Regions from separate parts of the Photobacterium swingsii genome, predicted to be linked through region 1. Evidence: predicted binding sites of a transcription regulator. Region 1 holds the regulator's gene; the other holds the start of a gene.
The links. Region 1 encodes MetJ, which represses methionine synthesis genes. Its sites were predicted from a motif close to TTAGACNTNTANANGTCTAA; they were not measured.
Positions count from the first base shown of each region.

Region 1 (4,431 bases):
GTGAACGATGCCCCAGCACTGCGTCGCGCTGACATCGGAGTAGCGATGGGGATTGCAGGCACCTCGGTGGCGAAGGACTCTGGTGATTTGATATTGCTGGATGATAACTTCAGCACCATAGTCAAAGCCGTGCGCCAAGGTCGTCAGATCTTCGATAACTTACGCAAGTTTATTCGTCAGGCATTGACAGCCAATGTGGGTGAAGTGGCGGTGATCTTGATTGCCTTTCTGATGATGGGGCCAGAGACTATCTTGCCGCTGACACCACTGATGATTTTGTGGATCAACTTGGTCTCTGATGGTTTACCAGCCTTGGCATTGGGGGTTGAGCCAGAAGAAAAAGACGTGATGTCACGTAAACCGCGCAAGCGTAACGAAGGCTTCTTTGGTGACAACTTGGGCGCCAAGATAGTGATCCGTGGTTTAGCACTGGGTGGCATGAGTTACGTAGCATTTAGCTGGGCGTTGAATGCGGGTCATAGCGCGCAGTATGCACAGACGGTTGCTTTCGCCATGCTGATCTTTGCACAACTGTGGCACTTATTTGATTCGCGTAGCTTTACAACGCTATACCGCAAAAATCCATTCACCAATAAGTACCTACTAGGCGCAGTAGCCTTGTCTGCAACCCTATCACTGAGCGTGATGTACACAGGCTTAGGTCAAATGATCTTTAATACCGAAGCACTGTCGTTTGGTCACCTAATGACTGTGATTATTGCGGCATCTGTACCGACATTCTTACTGTCGGGTATCAAAGAAATAACGAAAGTGAAATTCGTCTAACCCAACTGTCAGCCCTCTTTTTAGGGGGCTGACCCTTCGACGAGCAATGTAATACAAGAGGTTATGACGTGAAAAAAATCATTCTATATTCCGCATTACTGTTGGTGGGGCTAGTGTGCTCACAACTGCTACCATCATTCATTGCCGGCTACGGCCAACTGCAACCCACCATTATGGTGCTGACCATGTCAGCGCTGGCCTACATCATGATCAATGTTGGTCGTGAATTTGAAATTGATAAGAACAACTTAAAACAATACCGCTGGGATTACGTGGTCGCAATGACAACGGCAACCTTCCCGTGGATTGGCGTTGTGCTGTATTTCATTTTTGTCCTTATGCCAGCAGAGATGTGGAGTAATGTCGACGCGTGGACAGAGACCTTAGTGATTGGCCGCTTTGCTGCGCCAACGTCTGCGGGTGTACTGTTTGCGATGTTAGCTGCCGCGGGATTAGGGGCGACCTGGATGTTTAGTAAAGCGCGTGTATTAGCCATCTTTGATGATCTCGATACCGTGCTCTTGATGATCCCTTTATCAATTTTAGTGGTGGGCTGGCAGCCTGCATTAGGTGTCACTTTAGTCTTAATGTTTGGCTTATTAGCGCTGGGTTATCGCTATTTACACCTTTGGTCTATTCCATCGTCAGCGGGTGCTGTGATGGGCTATTCCGTCATTATTGCGTTGCTGTGTGAGTTGTTTTATTTACGCAGTGGCGTCCATTTCGAAGTCTTGCTACCCGCTTTCGTGTTGGGGTGCATGATGAAATCGCAACATGAATCCGCCGCCGATCAACAAGTATCAAGCTTTGTGGCTGGTGTGTTTATGATGTTGGTTGGTCTGAGCTTGCCGCAAATCTTTGGGGGAGTAGCAACCTCCTCATCAGAGAGCATCACAGTGGCAATGCCAGCAATGTCGTTAGCTGAAATTACTTACCACGTGTTGATCATTTCTGTGATTGCCAATATCGGCAAGATGTTCCCACTGTTCTGTTACCGCAAAGAAGCCACGTTGAAAGAGCGTTTAGCGTTGTCGATCAGCATGTGGCCGCGCGGTGAAGTAGGTGCAGGTGTGTTGATGATAAGCATAGGTTATGGCTTTGGTGGCCCTATTGTCACGATCAGCATGCTGTCGCTGGCGCTGAACTTAGTGCTAACCGGTGTGTTCATCATGGTGGTGAGAAAACTTATTTTGAGTGAGAAACAGCAAGGAGAGAGTTATGAAAAAGCGTGAACTTAAGATACTTGGAATCGTTATTACTATTTTTCTTTTGACGCTGGTTGTAGGGCGAACCGCGTAAAAGAGCTGATAAAGTAAAAGCTACCATTAATTAGATAACGAAGTAGCGTGTTTCCTTATTTACTGACTGTGATTCCAAAGTTGTCATCACAGTCAGTTTTTTGTTGGTTATCAACTTACTCGTTGATGTCTTCGTAAGTAATTCCCATCGCATCCATCAAAGCTTTCGCTTCTGCCGGTAAGTCATCAGGACGGTCTTTACGAATATCGTCATCCGTTGGTAACGGTTGGCCGGTATAAGCATGCAAAAATGCTTCGCACAGTAATTCACTATTGGTCGCATGGCGCAGGTTATTTACCTGACGACGTGTACGTTCATCAGTCAGAATTTTTAAGACTTTTAATGGAATTGACACCGTAATTTTTTTTACTTGTTCGTTTTTCTTACCGTGTTCCGCGTATGGACTGATGTACTCGCCATTCCACTCTGCCATGTTTTACCTTCTCAGCGTTGTTGTTTTTACCGCCGCTCAGGTTATTTCATGCCATGACTATACTGAGAAAACCTCAGAGAATATGGGGTCATACGAAATAACTGCGAGTAGGGCAGTGAGTCATAATTAAAGTTTGGGTGAATTTTAGCGATATTTACCGCCATAAGCAAAGACATATAGACGTCTAGAAGTGTTGACGTCCCAGTTTTATATGGTTAATGTTGGTGAAGGAATTTTATTCGGCATTAAACCGAAACAAGGAAGGTTAATATGAGTGACAAGAAACTTGCCACTATTGCAGTTCGTACCGGCATTGAATCCGATTCTCAGCACCACGCTGTTGTCCCACCTATCTATCTCACATCTACGTACAGTTTTCCACAGCTGGGTGAGGTACCGCAATTCGATTACTCCCGCTCTGGTAACCCAAGTCGCAATATGTTGGCCGATGCACTGACAGAATTAGAAGGTGGTGCGGGTGGTGTTGTGACAAGTTGTGGAACGGCAGCGATTAACCTTCTTGTTTCTGCGATATTAGGCCCAGACGATCTGATTATAGCGCCGCATGACTGCTATGGCGGCACTTACCGACTATTTAATACCCGTGCCAACAAAGGTGACTTCAAGGTTGAGTTTGTTGATCAATCTGATCCTCTGGCGTTTGCCGCTGCGCTGGCTCGACAACCGAAAATTATTTGGGTGGAAACCCCCTCCAACCCCTTACTTCGCGTGATTGACGTAGAAGCTTTGTGTCAGCAAGCCAAAGCCGCAGGGGCGCTGGTGGCCGTAGATAACACCTTCCTTTCACCAGTCTTGCAGCAACCTATCGCATTAGGAGCAGATTTTGTGGTGCACTCGACGACCAAGTACATCAATGGCCATTCTGATGTCGTCGGCGGTATTCTGATTTCTGCTGATGCCGAGCAGGCTGAGAACATTGCATGGTGGGCTAACTGTATTGGTGCAACAGGCGCACCTTTTGATGCATACCTGACCCTAAGGGGCTTACGTACGTTAGTGCCACGGATGAAGATGCACGAAGAAAATGGGGCGCAGGTGCTGGCTTTCTTACAAAACCACCCCCAAGTTGCGGCTATTTATCACCCAAGTTTGCCGGATCATCCAGGCCACGACATCGCGAAGCGTCAACAGAAAGGGTTTGGTTCTATGATTAGTTTTGAGTTGGCGGGGAGTTTCCAACAACTTGAGGTGTTCGTGAAAGCGCTGAAATGTTTCTCGCTTGCGGAATCTTTGGGGGGAACTGAAAGCTTGATAGCCCATCCATCGAGCATGACACACCGTGCGATGTCAGATGAAGCGCAAGCCGAAGCGGGTATCAATACGGCATTATTGCGTCTATCGGTAGGGCTGGAAGATCCTACCGATCTTGTAGCCGATCTTGCACAAGCCTTTCAGCAAGCTGTCGAGGTAGGATAAATGAGCCAAGTACAAGCACGTCAATTACATAAGTTTGGCGGCAGTAGTCTAGCAGATGCTGAGTGCTATCGCCGCGTTGCAACGATTTTGCAAGAGTACTCGGCAGCCGAAGATCTGATTGTGGTCTCTGCGGCGGGTAAAACAACCAACCGTCTCATAGAATGGTTAGCCTTGCTGGCAAAAGACGGTCGTCATGCGCATGAAGTGTTGCAGGAGCTACGTCAGTATCAGCAAGATTTAATCACGGATTTATTGCCTGAACTCGCCGCTGACGAATTGCAAACTCAGCTTCACCTTGAGTTGAGTGCCTTATCGGCATTGAGTGAATTAGACCTTGATGAGGCGACTCGTGCCAAGGTGTTAGGGCACGGTGAACTGTGGTCTGCACGGCTACTTGCCGCTGTGCTTAATGCGAGTGCTTTACCGGCTTGTTCACTCGATTCTCGCCAGTTTTTACGGGCTGAACTTGCCGCACA
Region 1 is NZ_AP024852.1:223,942-228,372, forward strand. It holds gene OCU77_RS01045 (cation-translocating P-type ATPase) at 1-786, shown strand, start outside; gene OCU77_RS01050 (hypothetical protein) at 855-2,018, shown strand; gene metJ (met regulon transcriptional regulator MetJ) at 2,201-2,518, opposite strand; gene OCU77_RS01060 (O-succinylhomoserine (thiol)-lyase) at 2,789-3,955, shown strand; gene OCU77_RS01065 (bifunctional aspartate kinase/homoserine dehydrogenase II) at 3,956-4,431, shown strand, end outside.

Region 2 (4,431 bases), 1.6 Mb from region 1:
CAAAATCTGCCGCGAATGCAGATATATCATTGAAAAAGTTAAGGGTTTGGAATTGTGGTTCGGTTCCACCTACAGAGTGAACATCACCAAAAAAGCTCTTGGTACCACCAATAATTGGACCCGTACCTGAAGAATCAATTTCTATAGAGCCGTGATTTTTGTCAATGACAATTTCAAAATCATCTAAAGTAAACGTATCACCAGCTTGTGATGCTGTGACAGAGGGTGACATTTCAAAATCTTCTTGGGAATAAGAACTGACAGCTGCTTCCCATAAGGCGCTGTCAGTAAAGGTAGTAATTGTGACAGAGTGAGCTGTGCTAGATAATAGAGTACAGCTTATTAATAAAAATTTAGTGAATAAATTCATCAGTCTTACCTTTAATAATTGATATTGATATAAACTAAGCATGTAGTGTGCCATTAATTTATCTGTTTGATTTATATCGTTTTATATTTGGTCTGTAATAGCTGAGCATCTAGCGGTGTAAGATATGCTGACAGTTGAGCCTCTGCTTTATTTGGCGAACCATTTAAAACTCACTACCCTTAAAGTGAGTTTGATTCTGAGACAAGGGGTGGAGGAAGTATGGAAATTAATAATCTGCTCAAGCTGGATGGGCACATAGTGCTTGGCATTGTGAACGAAAAACTGCGCTTAGAATGCAACTCAGTTGATGAGTTACTAAGCCGTTATGAACTCGATAACGATGAACTGATGGAAAAAATGGCGGAGTTGGGTTTTCAATACGATCCGATTAATAATCAGTTTAAATAGTTAAAGCGCTAATGAAGATAATGGGCAAAAGCCTCTCTTGTTCTTGTGTTAAGTAAACAGAAGAACAGTAGAGGCTTTATTGTTGATTACGCAGCTTTTATTCCTTCTAAATGCGTCTGGCACTGCTGTCTGGCTGTCGCAAAAAAAGCCTGCAAGTAATGGCGTTGGTTTTCTGATGCGCGAATAGCCGCATACAAGCGTCGCCATAATCCCTTGCCTAACGGTTTACTGACGATCAATCCCTGCCGTGAAAAATCATGAATCGCCCAGTTAGGCAACGCAGCGACCCCGAGATCTGCCGACACCATCTGTACCAACATCAGGGTATTATCTGCTTGTTTCCATCTCTTCGGTTCTATATTGGCTGGTTGTAGAAAGTGTCTCACCACATCCAGTCGATTTTTTTGAACAGGGTAGCTCAGCATGGTTTGGTCAAGAATGTCTTCTGGTTCGATAAAATCTTTATCGGCTAATGGCGATTGTGGCGAAACGACCAAGCGCATTTCAAAATCGAACAGGGGCTCGTAGTGCACTTCGTTACGAGGCTGGATATCTGACGTAATCACCAAGTCTAATTCGCCACTGGTTAACGCAGGTATGGGCTCGAAGCCAAATCCGGAGGAAAAGTCCAGTGATACTGAAGGCCAATGGATCTGGTATTCCTTCAACGCGGGCATGAGCCATTGAAAACAAGAATGGCAGTCAATTGCCATGTGTAATCGGCCATGGGCATCTTCTTTTAAATTGGCGAGAGCGTGTTCAGCCTTGGTAATACGAGGAAATATTTCATCAGCCAGCTTTAACAGAATATCGCCTTCAGGGGTGAAGCGAACAGGACGAGTTTTACGCAAAAAAAGTTGTCCGCCTAAGCGTTGTTCTAAATCTTTCAGCTGATGTGACAGAGCCGATTGCGTTAAGCAAAGCGTATTCGCGGTCGCAGTTAACGAGCCTGTATCGCGTAACACCGATAGGGTGCGGAGATGCTTTATCTCGATCATTAGCTTTCTTCAATATCCGTTTGAATAAATTAATCAAATTCAATGTAACTGTATTTTATAGAAGTGTAAACATCCAGATGGCTATATATGGTGCGGCTCAATATGAATGCATTGCATTATGCTTGTGGTTGATTATGAATTTTATTCAATTTGAATGTGAGTGATTCGAGATTGTCGAAATTGAGTGGGTACGGCATTGTTTAGATATCCAGACTTCTGAAGGAATTAGAATAATGACAACGAACTCAACAGTAACGCCAGCAGCAAAAGATGCAGCAAAAACAGTAACGCACATTCTTGGTTACCCTCGTATTGGCTCTCAGCGTGAATTGAAATTTGCACTTGAAAAGTATTGGCGTGGTGAGATTGATCAGAATGAATTAAAAGAAGTTGGTAGCTTACTGCGTCATCGCCACTGGAGTGACCAAGTGGGTGCTGGCTTGGATTATGTAACCGTGGGTGACTTTGCTTGGTATGATCATGTGCTAGGTACTAGCATGCTTTTAGGTCATATTCCACAGCGCCATAATAATGGCTTCCCCGATTTAGATACCCTGTTCCGTGTGGGACGTGGTAAAGCACCAACGGGCTGTGCGTGTGCCGCATCAGATATGACAAAGTGGTTTAATACGAATTACCACTATATTGTGCCTGAGTTTACCAAGGAGGATGAATTCAATGTCAGCTGGCAACAGCTCTTTGAAGAAGTGGCTGAAGCGAAAAAAGCGGGTCACGATGTAAAGCCTGTTCTGCTAGGCCCTGTCTCTTACTTATGGCTAGGTAAAGAAAAAGAAGAAGGTTTTGATCGTTTATCTTTATTGCCGCGTTTGCTCACAGCGTACCAACAAATCCTCAATAAGCTATCAGGGCTTGGCGTCGAGTGGGTACAAATTGATGAACCTGTGTTGGCACTTGAATTACCTAAAGCATGGTCCGATTCATTTAAATTGGCTTACCAAGTTTTAAAAGGTGATACCAAATTACTGCTAACAACCTACTTCGACAATATTACGCACCATCTGGATAAAATTGTTGAACTGAATATTGATGGTCTGCATCTAGATTTATCAGCATCGCCTGAACAGTTGAACGATGTGGTGGCAAAGCTTCCATCCTCTTGGGTGCTATCAGCTGGTGTCGTCAATGGTCGTAATGTATGGCGTGCCGATTTATCAGCGCAACTTGAGCGCTTAGCACCTGTTAAAGCAGCATTAGGTGAGCGCCTATGGGTGGCCAGCTCCTGTTCTTTACTGCATAGCCCAATTGATTTGGATTTAGAAACCGAGATTGAACCTGAGGTCCGTCAGTGGCTGTCATTCGCTAAACAAAAATGCCGTGAAGTCACCTTGCTTGCACATGCACTTGATGGTGATGCCATTGCAAAAGCTGAATGTGATAAATATAGCGCACCGATTAAAGCCCGTGTAACCAGCGAGCGCGTAAACAATGCAGATGTTCGTCAACGCACAAATGCAATTACCGCAGCGTTGGCTGAGCGCAAAGCGCCGTATAGTGAACGTGCTCGCCAGCAGCGTAAAGCTTTGGGATTACCGCTATTGCCGACGACGACGATTGGTTCGTTCCCACAAACTAATGAAATTCGTACACAGCGTCGAGATTTCAAAGCAGGGCGACTGACAGAGGCGGATTATAATACTGCATTGAAAGGACATATTGCTGATGCGATAGCGCGTCAAGAAGCGTTGGATCTCGATGTCTTCGTCCATGGTGAAGCTGAACGTAACGACATGGTGGAATACTTTGCAGAATTGCTCGAAGGGTTTGCTGTAACCCGCTTTGGTTGGGTACAAAGCTACGGTTCTCGCTGTGTTAAACCTGCAGTAATAGTGTCAGATATTTATCGAGCACAACCAATGACAGTTGACTGGGCAACGTATGCACAATCGTTAACCGAGAAGCCAGTAAAAGGCATGCTGACAGGCCCTGTCACTATTTTAGGTTGGACTTTCCCACGTGAAGATCTCACCCGTGAACAAATTGCCAATCAGATTGCCTTAGCGTTGCGTGATGAGGTGTCCGATCTTCAACAAGCTGGAATTAATATTATTCAAATAGATGAGCCAGCGATACGTGAAGGTCTACCACTGAAAGCGAGCCAGTGGCAAACATATCTAGACTGGGCAGTGAATGCTTTCAAGATTTCAGCGGCTAGTGCTGAACCTGAGACGCAAATTCATACGCACATGTGTTATAGCGAATTTAACCACATTATTCAGTCTGTTGCTGCGCTAGATGCGGATGTGATTACGATTGAAACATCGCGTTCAGACATGGAATTGTTAAAAGCATTTGAAGAGTTTGCTTATCCAAATGAAATTGGTCCTGGTGTTTACGATATTCACTCACCAAATATCCCATCAGTTGAGCAAATTATTCACTTAGTTGAAAAGGCTGAAGGACTGATCCCTGCAGAACGCTTATGGATTAACCCAGACTGTGGCTTGAAAACTCGTAACTGGGAAGAGACAGAAGCTGCACTGAAAAATCTAGTAACAGCTGCTAAAACCTTACGGAAACAATGGCAAGCAAAAGCGGTTTAACTCCGCGATTATAAAGGTTATTTACTATCGTGGCCTTAAGTTTAAAAGACGCACTTATTGTGCGTCTTTTTTATTTATTAGTAAAAGAAAAGTG
Region 2 is NZ_AP024852.1:2,444,203-2,448,633, reverse strand. It holds gene OCU77_RS11200 (PEP-CTERM sorting domain-containing protein) at 1-370, opposite strand, end outside; gene OCU77_RS11195 (DUF4250 domain-containing protein) at 590-778, shown strand; gene metR (HTH-type transcriptional regulator MetR) at 865-1,776, opposite strand; gene metE (5-methyltetrahydropteroyltriglutamate--homocysteine S-methyltransferase) at 2,010-4,337, shown strand.
Region 2: a site for MetJ is predicted at 1,977-1,996, ahead of metE (5-methyltetrahydropteroyltriglutamate--homocysteine S-methyltransferase). Genes of this name have one in related genera too.